DNA from 2 places in the Xanthobacter flavus genome. Region 1 is predicted to be linked to the other one. Evidence: predicted binding sites of a transcription regulator. Region 1 holds the regulator's gene; the other holds the start of a gene.
The links. The regulator PhoB, encoded in region 1, activates phosphate uptake and scavenging genes when phosphate is short. The targets are predictions, from matches to a motif close to TGTCATNNANCTGTCAT.
Positions count from the first base shown of each region.

Region 2: a site for PhoB is predicted at 1,974-1,990, ahead of J2126_RS14895 (YdcH family protein). Genes of this name have one in related genera too.

Region 1 is NZ_JAGGML010000001.1:2,296,201-2,302,095, forward strand. It holds gene pstS (phosphate ABC transporter substrate-binding protein PstS) at 1-952, shown strand, start outside; gene pstC (phosphate ABC transporter permease subunit PstC) at 1,072-2,064, shown strand; gene pstA (phosphate ABC transporter permease PstA) at 2,078-2,911, shown strand; gene pstB (phosphate ABC transporter ATP-binding protein PstB) at 2,996-3,820, shown strand; gene phoU (phosphate signaling complex protein PhoU) at 3,841-4,575, shown strand; gene phoB (phosphate regulon transcriptional regulator PhoB) at 4,630-5,331, shown strand; gene J2126_RS11125 (flavin monoamine oxidase family protein) at 5,591-5,895, opposite strand, start outside.
Region 2 is NZ_JAGGML010000001.1:3,114,870-3,120,764, forward strand. It holds gene J2126_RS14880 (protein-disulfide reductase DsbD domain-containing protein) at 180-932, shown strand; gene J2126_RS14885 (peroxiredoxin) at 1,027-1,512, shown strand; gene J2126_RS14890 (YdcH family protein) at 1,608-1,814, opposite strand; gene J2126_RS14895 (YdcH family protein) at 2,016-2,195, shown strand; gene J2126_RS14900 (ABC-F family ATP-binding cassette domain-containing protein) at 2,334-4,154, shown strand; gene J2126_RS14905 (MaoC family dehydratase) at 4,162-4,647, opposite strand; gene J2126_RS14910 (MaoC family dehydratase) at 4,644-5,108, opposite strand; gene J2126_RS14915 (MaoC/PaaZ C-terminal domain-containing protein) at 5,361-5,819, opposite strand; gene ychF (redox-regulated ATPase YchF) at 5,829-5,895, opposite strand, start outside.

The sequences.
Region 1 (5,895 bases):
CGCGACCTTCCCCGCCCCCGTCTACCAGTCCTGGGCCGTTGCCTATAAGGAAAAGACCGGCACGGGCCTCAACTACCAGTCCATCGGCTCGGGCGCCGGCCAGACCCAGATCTTCAACCGCACCGTGGACTTCGGCGCGTCCGACGCCCCGGTCCAGACCGAGAAGCTCGCGCAGCAGAAGCTCCTCCAGTTCCCGGCCGTGATCGGCTCGGTGGTCGCCATCGTGAACCTCGACGGCATCGCCGCCAACCAGCTGAAGCTGACCGGCCCGGTGCTCGCCGACATCTATCTCGGCAAGATCACCAAGTGGAACGACAAGGCCATTGCCGACCTCAATCCCGGCCTCAACCTGCCGAACCTCGGCATCGTCCCCACCTACCGCTCTGACGGATCGGGCACCACCTTCGTGTTCGCCTCCTATCTCGCGGACGTGAGCCCCGAGTGGAAGTCGAAGGTCGGCGCCGCCACCTCCGTCTCCTGGCCGACGGGCGCCGGCGGGAAGGGCAATGAGGGCGTGTCCGGCACGGTGAAGAACACCAAGGGTGCTATCGGCTACGTCGAGTACATCTACGCCTCGGCCAACAACCTCGTCACCACCCAGCTCCAGAACAAGGCCGGCAAGTTCGTGTCGCCGACCGTTCCCGCCTTCCAGGCGGCTGCCGCCAATGCGGACTGGGCCGGCGCCAAGGACTTCGCCGCGTCCATGATCAACACCCCCGGTGATGCCACCTGGCCGATCACGTCCGCCACCTTCATCCTCCTCCCCAAGGAGCCGAAGTCGGCTGAGCAGGCGGCCGAGGTCATCAAGTTCTTTGACTGGGCCTTCGAGAATGGCGCCCCCATCGCCGAGAAGCTGCACTACATCCCGCTGCCGAAGGACGTGGCGGCCCGCGTGCGCGAAGCCTGGAAGACCGAGGTGAAGGTCGACGGCAAGGCCGTCTGGTCGAACTGAACGGGGCGTATCGCCCATTCTATGGAAACTGACGGGAGCGCCGCCTTCGGCGGCGCTCCTCTTGCCCGGCCGGGGTCCGGCCTAGAGTTTTTTTGAAGCGCGTGCGGGGGAAGGACCAGATGGACGCGACGATGAGTGGTACCGGCGCGGGCCCCAAGGGAGCCCTGGTCGCGCCGATCGGATCGGCAAAGGCGGTGGGACGCACCGCAGACGCCATCTTCGTGGGCCTCCTGTGGGGATGCGGCATCTTCGTGCTCGTCCTCCTCGGGCTTATCATCGCGATGCTCTTCGAGGGCGGGCTTCCGGCGTTCCATGCCTTCGGCCTCGACTTCCTTTGGAACTCCACCTGGAACCCGGTGACCGAGAATTTCGGCGCCCTGGTGATGATCTACGGCACGCTGTTCAGCGCCGTCATCGCCGTCATCATCGCGCTGCCGCTGTCCTTCGGCATCGCCTTCTTCCTCAGCGAGATTGCGCCCCAGCGCCTGCGCCGGCCCATCGGCGTGGCGATCCAGCTGCTCGCTGCGGTGCCCTCCATCATCTACGGCATGTGGGGCTTCTTCATCATATCGCCGCTCATGGCGGCCTATGTGCAGCCGCCGCTGATCGAGCTGTTCGGGCCGATCCCCGTCCTGGGCGCGCTGTTCCAGGGCCCCGCCCTCGGTGGCGGCATGCTCACCGCCGGCCTCATCATGGCGGTGATGATCCTGCCCTTCATCACGGCCATGTTCGTGGAGACGCTGGAATCGGTGCCGCCCATGCTGAAGGAATCGGCCTACGGCATCGGCGCGACCACTTACGAGGTCTACAAGAACGTCTCGATCCCCTACGGCCGCACGGCCATGGTCGGCGCCATCATGCTCGGACTCGGGCGCGCGCTCGGCGAGACCATGGCCGTGACTTTCGTGATCGGCAACGCGACGCGTCTCTCGGCCTCGCTGTTCGCGCCCGGCGCCACCATCGCCTCGACCATCGCCAATGAGTTCCCCGAGGCAGCGCAGGGCTCCCTGAAGCTCGACTCCCTCCTGGCGCTCGGCTTCATCCTGTTCGTCATCTCCTTCATCGTGCTGGCGCTCTCGCGCTTCCTCGTCCGATCCAACCTGAAGTCCTGAGGAGCGCACCAGCATGTCCTCCCTCGCCATCCGCCGCACAAAGGATCTCACGGTCAAGGCCGTCAGCACCGGCTTCGCGGTGTTCGCCTTGTTCCTTCTTGCCTGGATCCTGTTCACGCTGGTGCAGAAGGGCCTGCCGGCCTTGGGCACCAACGTCTTCACCCGCATCACCATGCCGCCGGGGCAAAACGGCGGCCTGCTGAACGCCATCGTCGGCTCGCTGATCCAGATCGGCATCGCGATGGCGATCGGCACCCCCATCGGCCTGCTGGCCGGTACGTTCCTGGCCGAGAACGGCAAGACCACGAAGGTTGGCCACGTCGCTCGCTTCGTGAACGACATCCTGCTCTCGGCGCCGTCCATCCTGGTCGGCCTGTTCGTCTACACGTTCCTTGTCTCGCCGCTGGGCGGCTTCTCCGGCTGGGCCGGTGCCATCGCCCTCGCCATCCTGGTGATCCCGGTGGTCGTCCGCACCACCGAGGACATGCTGAACCTCGTGCCGGTGGGCCTGCGTGAAGCCGCCTTCGCGCTCGGCGCGCCGCAGTGGAAGGTGGTGATGCTGATCACCTGGCGCGCGGCCCGCGCCGGCATCGTGACCGGCGTCCTGCTGGCCATCGCCCGCGCCGCCGGCGAGACCGCGCCGCTGCTGTTCACCTCGCTCGGCAACAACGCCATGTCCACGGACCTGTCGAAGCCGATGGCGAGCCTGCCCATCGCCATCTACCAGTTCGCCGGCAGCCCGTTCGACGACTGGGTGGCGCTCGCCTGGGCCGGCGCGCTGCTCATCACCGTGGGCGTGCTGGTGCTCAACGTGGCGTCCCGCCTGTTCCTGGCCCGCAGCCACTGATTTTAAGGCGCGGGCCAAGGCCCGCCGCCTCTCCGCCCTTTCCATTTCCTCCGAAGCACGGCCACAAGCCCAAGCGAGGACAAGATGACTTCAGCCGTCGACCCCACCTTCAATCTCGCCTCCGCCGTCGGCGCCAAGCCCGACGCGCCGTCGGCCCCCGCCAAGATCAAGGTGGAGAACCTGCAGTTCTACTACGGCAGCAATCATGCGCTCCGGAACATCAACTTCGAGGTTCCCGAGAAGCGCGTGACCGCCATGATCGGCCCCTCGGGCTGCGGCAAGTCCACGCTGCTGCGCGTGTTCAACCGCATGTTCGACCTCTACCCCGGCCAGCGCGCCGAGGGCGCGGTGCTGTTCGACGGCGTGAACATCGTCGGCAAGGAGCTGGACCCCACCATCGTGCGCACGCGCATCGGCATGGTGTTCCAGAAGCCGACGCCCTTCCCCATGTCGATCTATGACAACATCGCCTTCGGCGTGAAGCTGCACGAGAAGCTCTCCAAGTCGCAGATGGACGAGCGCGTGGAATGGTGCCTGCGCAAGGCCGCCATCTGGGACGAGACCAAGGACCGCCTGCACACCTCGGCGCTCGGCATGTCCGGCGGCCAGCAGCAGCGCCTGTGCATCGCCCGCACCATCGCGGTGAAGCCCGAGGTGATCCTGCTCGACGAGCCCACCTCGGCGCTGGACCCCATCTCCACCTCGAAGATCGAGGATCTGATCGACGAGCTGAAGCAGGAATTCACCATCGTCATCGTCACCCACAACATGCAGCAGGCCGCGCGCTGCGCCGACATGACCGCCTTCTTCTATCTGGGCGAGCTGATCGAGGTGGCCCCCTCCGACGTGATCTTCACCAATCCGAAGGAGATCAAGACGCGCGACTACATCACCGGCCGCTTCGGCTGACCGATTGAAGGATCACTGAGATGCCGGATCATATCGTTGCCTCCTTCGACCAGGAGCTGAAGGAAATCGGCCGCAAGGTCGTCGAGATGGGCGGACAGGCCGAGCGCCTGGTCGCCGACAGCGTCACATCCCTCATCCGCCGCGACAGCGCCCTCGCCCAGAAGGTGGTGCTGCTCGACGCCACCGTCGACCAGGTTCAGCGCGAGATCGAGGACCGGGCCATCCTGGTCATCGCCAAGCGCCAGCCGGTGGCCATCGACCTGCGCGAGATCGTCGCCGCGATCCGCATCGCCAACGACCTGGAGCGCATCGGCGACCTCGCCAAGAACGTCGGCAAGCGCGTCATCGCCATCGAGGGCGAGTATCATCCGGCCAAGCTCGTGCGCGGGGTGGAGCACATCTCCGACCTCGTGCTGGAGCAGCTGAAGGAAGTGCTCGACGCCTACGCCGCCCGCAACGACGCCAAGGCGGTGGAAGTGTGGGGCCGCGATGGCGCCATCGACACCATGTACACCTCGCTGTTCCGCGAGCTCCTCACCTACATGATGGAGGATCCGCGCAACATCTCGGTGTGCACGCACCTGCTGTTCTGCGCCAAGAACATCGAGCGCATCGGCGACCACGCGACCAATATCGCGGAGATCGTCCACTACATGGTCACGGGTCAGAACCTGCCGGAGACCCGCCCGAAGGCGGACGCCTCCAGCGACACCACCCTGCCCTTCCCGGGCCGCACCACAACCGTTCAGAGCTGATCCAACAGACCTGAAGACGGGGCGCGGAGCCCCGATAGTGACGGATAGACCAAAGTGCCGGCGCGTATTCTGATCGTCGAGGACGAAGAGCCGTTGACCCTCCTGCTCCGGTACAATCTGGAGTCGGAGGGCTACGGCGTCGAAAGCGTGGGACGCGGCGACGAGGCCGAGACCCGGCTGCGGGAGAGCGTGCCGGATCTCATCATCCTCGACTGGATGCTGCCCGGCCTCTCCGGCATCGAATTGTGCCGGCGGCTGCGCACCCGGCCGGAAACCGAGCGCCTGCCCGTCATCATGCTCACCGCCCGCGGCGAGGAGACCGAGCGGGTGCGCGGCCTCGCCACCGGCGCCGACGATTATGTGGTGAAGCCCTTCTCCGTGCCCGAGCTGCTCGCCCGCGTGCGCGCCCTGCTGCGCCGGGCCAAGCCCGAGCATGTGGCGACGCTCCTGCGCGCCGGCGACATCGAACTCGACCGCGAGACGCACCGGGTGCACCGCGCCGGCCGCGAGATCCATCTCGGCCCCACCGAGTTCCGCCTGCTGGAATTCCTGATGCAGAGCCCCGGCCGCGTCTTCTCCCGCGAGCAATTGCTCGACGGCGTATGGGGCCAGGACGTCTATATCGACGAGCGCACGGTGGACGTTCACGTCGGCCGCCTGCGCAAGGCCATCAACCGCGGCCGCCAGTCCGACCCCATCCGCACCGTGCGCGGCGCCGGCTATTCCTTCAACGAGATGTTCGCCCGCGCGCATTGAGCGTTGCTTCCGCTCAGGCGCCGCGCGGGCTTTTGGGGCGTTGTCTTCGCTCAGGCGCCGCGCGGGCTTTTTGAGGCTCCGACCTCTCCAATTGAGCGCCGTCATCTCCCGGCTCGGCCGGGGGATCCACGCGTCCGCTCGTCCGGCTGCACCGAAAATCGGGCACCCCTCCAGCCGAGAAGTGGATCGCCCGCACGAGGCGGGCGATGACGGGGCGGAAGATTAAGAGCGCGCGGCGACGGCCATACGGCCCGCCCCCTCACCCCGTCCGCACCCCGATCAGCCCCAGCGCCTGCTTCGCCGCGCGCTCGCCGGAGAGCCAGGCGCCGCCGACCGTGCCCCAGAGGGTCTCGTGGGTATGCTCGCCGGCGAAGACGAGGCGTCCGCCGACCGTGTCGGTGAAGGCGCGGCGCATGTTGCCGAACCCTGGCAGCGCGCAGGAGAAGGCCCCCAGCGCCCACGGCTCCTTGCTCCAGCGGGTGGCGAACACCTTGCCGACGCGCGCGCCGGCATCCGCGCCGAACTCGCGGGTCAGCGCCGCCTTCACGAAGGACGCGGCGGCCT
Region 2 (5,895 bases), 820 kb from region 1:
GAGAAGGTACCCGGAAGGTCATGACATCGACCCCTCCGCGCTTCCCCGGCGCCTTGCGCGCGGCCGCCTTCTCATCATCGTCTCGCGGCCCGTCTCGCCGCCTTCTTGCCCGCGCATCCCTCGCCTGCGCGATGCTTGCTGTCCTATCGCCTGCCTCTCGGGCCGCGAGCGCGCCGCCGGTGAAGGTTCCGGGCGCCGATGTGATCCTGATGGCCGGTGCCGTCTCCGGCATCAACGCGGATGCGGGCATCGAGCTGAAGCTCGCGCCCGGCTGGAAGACCTACTGGCGCTATCCCGGCGACAGCGGCGTGCCCCCGACGCTGGACTGGAGCGGCTCGGAGAACATCGCGCGCGTGACCATGGAATGGCCGGCGCCCAAGCGCTTCGCCGACGGGGGCGGGGGCTTTGCCATCGGCTACAAGGGGTCTGTGCTGTTCCCGCTCAAGGTGGAACTGAAGGACAAGGACAAGCCGGCCCGACTTGCTCTCGCGCTGGATTTCGCGGTGTGCGAGGCGCTGTGCATGCCCGCGCGCGCCGACCTCGCCATTGCCCTCGGCGGCGATGCGGGGGCCGAGGCGACTCGCATCGCGGCGGCCCGCGCGGCCCTCCCGGTGGAGCGCCCGCTTGGCGTGGCGGAGCCCACATCCGTTCAAACGGTCGCGCTCGATGCGTCCGCCACGCCGCCCCGTGTCGTCATCGAGGTGAAGGCGCAGAACCCCAAGGCTGACCTTTTTGCCGAGGGGCCCGCGCGCTGGGCGCTGCCGCTGCCGCAGAAGACCATGCTGCCGGACGGCGCCGCCCGTTTCGACCTGCCTCTCGACGGGATTCCCGCCGGGACCGAGCCCTCAGGCGCGCCGCTCACCCTGACCCTCGTGGACGGCCCGAAGGCCATCGTCACGACCGTTCCCGTCCCGCCCATTCCGCCGCGCTGAGTTCGGACGCTTCAGCCTGCGCGGGCGCTTTTCTCCCGGTCAAAAGGCCGTATTGTCGGCGCGGGCGCGAACGCCCAAATATGTGGAGAAGACGATGCCCATTTCGGTCGGCGACAAACTGCCCAACGCCACCTTCCGTGTTCCCACCGAGGACGGCCCGGTGCCGAAGACCACCGACGAGATCTTCACGGGCAAGAAGGTGGTGCTGTTCGCGGTGCCGGGTGCCTTCACGCCCACCTGCCACAAGAACCACCTGCCGGGCTATGTGCACGAGGCCGACGCCATCAAGGCCAAGGGCGTGGACGCCATTGCCGTGGTCTCGGTGAACGACCCCTTCGTCATGGGCGCTTGGGAGAAGGCGTCCGGCTCCGACGGCAAGATCTTGTTCCTGGCCGATCCCGACGCATCCTTCGCGACCGCGCTCGACCTCACCTTCGACGGCTCGGCCGCCGGCCTCGGCGTGCGCTCCAAGCGCTATTCGATGGTGGTCGAGGATGGCGTGGTGAAGACGCTCAATGTCGAGGACGTGCCCTCCAAGGCCGACGCCTCCGGCGCCACCGCGCTGCTCGCCCAGCTCTGATTTTCCGTGCGACTGACGGATGCCGGGCACGCCCGGCGTCCGCGCACCGGCGCCTCCTCAGGAGGCCCGGCCTCGCGCCCGCCCCACGCCTCCGCTCAGGCGATGATATCGGGGAACAACTCGTCCTCGATCTGGCCGATGCGATCCTTCAGCTGCAGCTTGCGCTTCTTGAGCCGCTGAATCTGCAGGATGTCCGATCCCGACACGCTGGTGAGCGCCTCGATCGCTGCATCGAGATCGCGATGCTCCTGCTTCAGGCGTTCCAGGTGGACCTTGAGATCCCGTTCCTCGTCGCTCGTCATGCCCGGTCCTGTCACCGGCGTGCGGGTCCGCCGCCCACTCGCCCCCATTTGGAATGACTATGGCACGGGCTTGCCGCGCCGCAAGATGGGAGGTCGCCGGAGGGGCGGAAAGCGGCTTGAGAAGTCGGTCGACAAGGCGGTCGACTCTTGGTTGGCTCCATGACAGACTGATGTCGTGTTGCAGACAGGGAGTGGCTAAGAATGTCCATCCAGTCGCACCTTCAGGAACTGAAGCGGCGTCACGCGGCCATCGAGCAGGAGCTCAACCGCGAAATGAACAGCCCCGCCTCGGATCCTCTTCGTGTCGCAGAGCTGAAGCGCAAGAAGCTGGTTCTCAAGGACCAGATGTCGAAGCTGAATCCGACGTCCACCGTACATTGATGGTTCGCGAGAGTGCTCGCCGCCCGTGTAATACGGTGCGACGCGCTCATCTTTGCGTCCTGTGAGACGAGCGGCGCAAAGCGGCGTTCCGCGCGAACGGCCTTTGCGTTCCGGGCCATTGGGCTTTAATCCGGCCCCATGGCTCCTCCGCTCGTTCTCCTCCAGGACATCCATCTGCGCTTCGGCGCCACCCCCCTGCTCGACGGCGCGGAGCTTTCCGTGTCGGCGGGCGAACGGGTGTGCCTCGTCGGTCGCAACGGCTCGGGCAAGTCCACGCTGCTGAAGGTGGCGGCGGGGCTGATCGAGCCAGATTCCGGCACGCGCTTCTTCCAGCCCGGCTGCACGGTGCGCTATCTGCCGCAGGAGCCGGACTTTGCCGGCTATGCGACGACGCTCGCTTATGTGGAAGCCGGTCTCGGGCCGGGCGACGATGCCTATCGCGCCCAATATCTCCTCACGGAGCTGGGCCTCACCGGACAGGAAGACCCGGCCCATCTGTCCGGCGGCGAGGCCCGCCGGGCCGCTCTGGCGCGCGTCATCGCGCCGGAGCCGGACGTGCTCCTGCTGGACGAGCCCACCAACCATCTCGATCTGCCGGCCATCGAATGGCTGGAAAGCGAGTTGAGGGGCTTAAAGTCCGCCATGGTGCTCATCAGCCATGACCGGCGCTTCCTGGAAACCCTCTCCCGCGCCACCGTGTGGCTCGACCGCGGGCAGACGCGGCGGCTGGAGCAGGGGTTCGGCGCCTTTGAGGCGTGGCGCGACGACGTGCTGGAGCAGGAAGAGACCGAGCGCCACAAGCTCGACCGCAAGATCGTCGCGGAGCTGGACTGGCTGCGCTACGGCGTCACCGCCCGGCGCAAGCGCAACGTGCGGCGCCTCGGCCTTCTGCATTCCATGCGCAAGGACCGGCGCGAGGAGCGTCGCGCGGTCGGCAACGTCAAGCTGGCGGTGAGCGAGGCCGAGGCCTCGGGCAAGCTGGTCATCGAGGCGAAGCACATCGCCAAGTCGTTCGGCGACCGCGCGGTGGTGAAGGATTTCTCCACCCGTATCCTGCGCGGCGACCGCATCGGCATCATCGGCCCCAATGGCGCCGGCAAGACCACCCTCATCAAGTTGCTCACCGGCGAGCTTGCCCCCGATTCGGGCACGGTGCGACTCGGCACCAATCTCGAAGTCGCCAGCCTCGACCAGAAGCGCGCGGCGCTGGACCCCGGCACCACCCTGCGCGACGCCCTCACCGGCGGCGGCTCCGACCAGGTGCAGGTGGGCGGCGTGCCCAAGCACGTGATGGGTTATCTGAAGGACTTCCTCTTCACCCCTGAGCAGGCCAACGCACCCCTCTCCGTCCTCTCCGGCGGCGAGCGCGGCCGGCTGATGCTGGCGCGGGCGCTGGCCTTGCCCTCCAACGTGCTGGTGCTGGACGAGCCCACCAACGATCTCGATCTCGAAACCCTCGATCTCCTGCAGGAGATGGTGGCGGACTATCCCGGCACCGTCATCCTCGTCAGCCACGATCGTGACTTCCTCGACCGCACCGTCTCCAGCGTCATCATGGCGGAAGGGGATGGCGTGTTCCGCGAATATGCCGGCGGCTATTCGGACATGCTGTCCCAGCGCGGCCGGGGCGTGGAGGCGCGCGACAAGGGCGCGCCCGCGCAGAAGGCCAAGGCCGGCGAGTCCAAGCCCGAGGCCGGCAGGACGCCCGCCGGCGCGGCCAAGCGCAGGCTTTCCTTCCACGAGCAGCACGCGCTCAAGACGCTGCCGAAGACCATGGACGACCTGCGCGCGAAGCTGGAGAAGCTCGCCGCCGAGATCGCCGACCCCGCGCTCTATGCCCGCGACCCGGCGCGCATCGACAAGGCCTCGGCGGCCCTCGCCGAAACTCAGGCGGCCCTGGATGCGGCGGAAGAGGAATGGCTGCGGCTCGAAATCCTCAAGGAGGAACTGGAAGGGTAGGCCGCCCTCACGGGCGGCGCCGCATCAGCACGGTGCTCTCGAAGTCGATCACCAGATCACCGTACTGGTTCGCCCCGGAATTGTAGGTGCGCAGGAAGCCCCATTGGGGCCGGGACTTGATGGTGATCTTGTCCCGCACCTCGGTGGCGAACGAGATCGTATCGCCCGCATAGACCGGCTTCAGCCATCTGAGCTTGGTGAAGCCCGAGGCCGGTCCGAAGGAGCCGCCGCCCGGCACGCTTTCCTCGCCGGGTTTCGACGCCTCTATGGGCAGGGCCATGTTGGAGGCGACGAAGCACTTCATCCACATGGCTGCAGTATGCCACCCCGACGCCACCAGCGCCCCGAACGGGCTGCGCCGGGCCGCCTCGGGGTCCACATGAAAGGGCTGGGGATCGTAGAGGCGGGCGAAGGCCAGCATCTCCGCCTCGGTGAAGGTGTGGTTGCCCAGCGCGGCGGTGGCGCCCGCCTCGACCTCCTCGAAATACATCATGCGAGGCGCGCTCCCGGGTTGCGACGGCCGATCATGCACACGCAGGTCTGATCGACCGCGGCGCTCTTGTCGGCCTTGAGAAGCTCGAAGCGGAAGGTCACGAGGCCCATGTCGGGCTTGCTCCTGGAGGTGCGGCTCTCCAGCACGGTGCGGCGGAGCGTGAGCACATCACCGGGAAAGACCGGCGCGAGCCATTTGTTCTCGGTGACGCCGGGCGAGCCCTGGCCGGCGGTGCGCAGCAGGAAGCCGTCGCAGATGAGCCGCATCATGATGGCGCAGGAATGCCAGCCGGATGCCGCCAGCCCGCCAAGCAGGGACGCCTTGCCCGCCGCCGCATCGAGATGCATGGGCTGGGGATCGAACTCCCGCGCGAAGGCGAGGATTTCCTCCTCCGTGACCTTGTGCGAGCCGAACGTCTTCACCTCACCGATGATGAAATCTTCGAAGAAGATGTCGGGCAAGGCGGCCTCCCTGTCGTTGGAGGCCGATGGAAGGCGAGGATGACGCAAACGTCAAGCTGGGCGTGGGGATACCGGCGCGTCAGGCTCAAAAGAGGTCCTTGTCGCGCCCCACGAGAAGGTCGCGGATGGTCGGGGTGACCGGAAATCCATAGCCGCCTTCACGATGGAGCGCCGGGAGCAAGCCGTCGTCGTGATATTCGGACAGGTTGCGCGGTAGCGCGTGTTGACCAAGGCGTGCTGCCGGTCGCCGAGCTATCGCGCATCCGGTGCCAGATGCCTCAGCGCGAAGCGCATCACCTCGGTCCCATCCTCCCGCCGGGCGCTGCCGGTGCGGTGGTAGATGGTCCAGCCTGGGCGGCTGCCGCTGGGGCGGGCGTCGAGGATTTCGGTGAAGAAGGTGATGGTGTCGCCGGCGCGCACCGGGGCGAGCCATTTGAGATCCGTCAGGCCGAAGCCGACGCCCACGGGTGCGATCGCCGCCGCATGGTCGGGGGGGAGGGCTTCAGCCGTGGCGCCGTGGGCGCGCACGAACAGGCCCATCCATGTTGAGACCGTATGCCAGCCGGAGGCGATGAGGGTGCCGAAGGGGGAGGCGGCGGCCGCCTCCGCATCCACATGGAAGGGCTGGGGATCGTAGGCGCGGGCGAAGCGTACGATCTCCTCGGCCGTGAAGGTGAAGCGGCCAAGTAACTGCGGCCCGGCCCCGACCATCACGGAGCCTCAGTTGGCGAAGCGGAAGTGCAGCACGTCGCCATCGGCGACCACATAGTCCTTGCCTTCCAGGCGG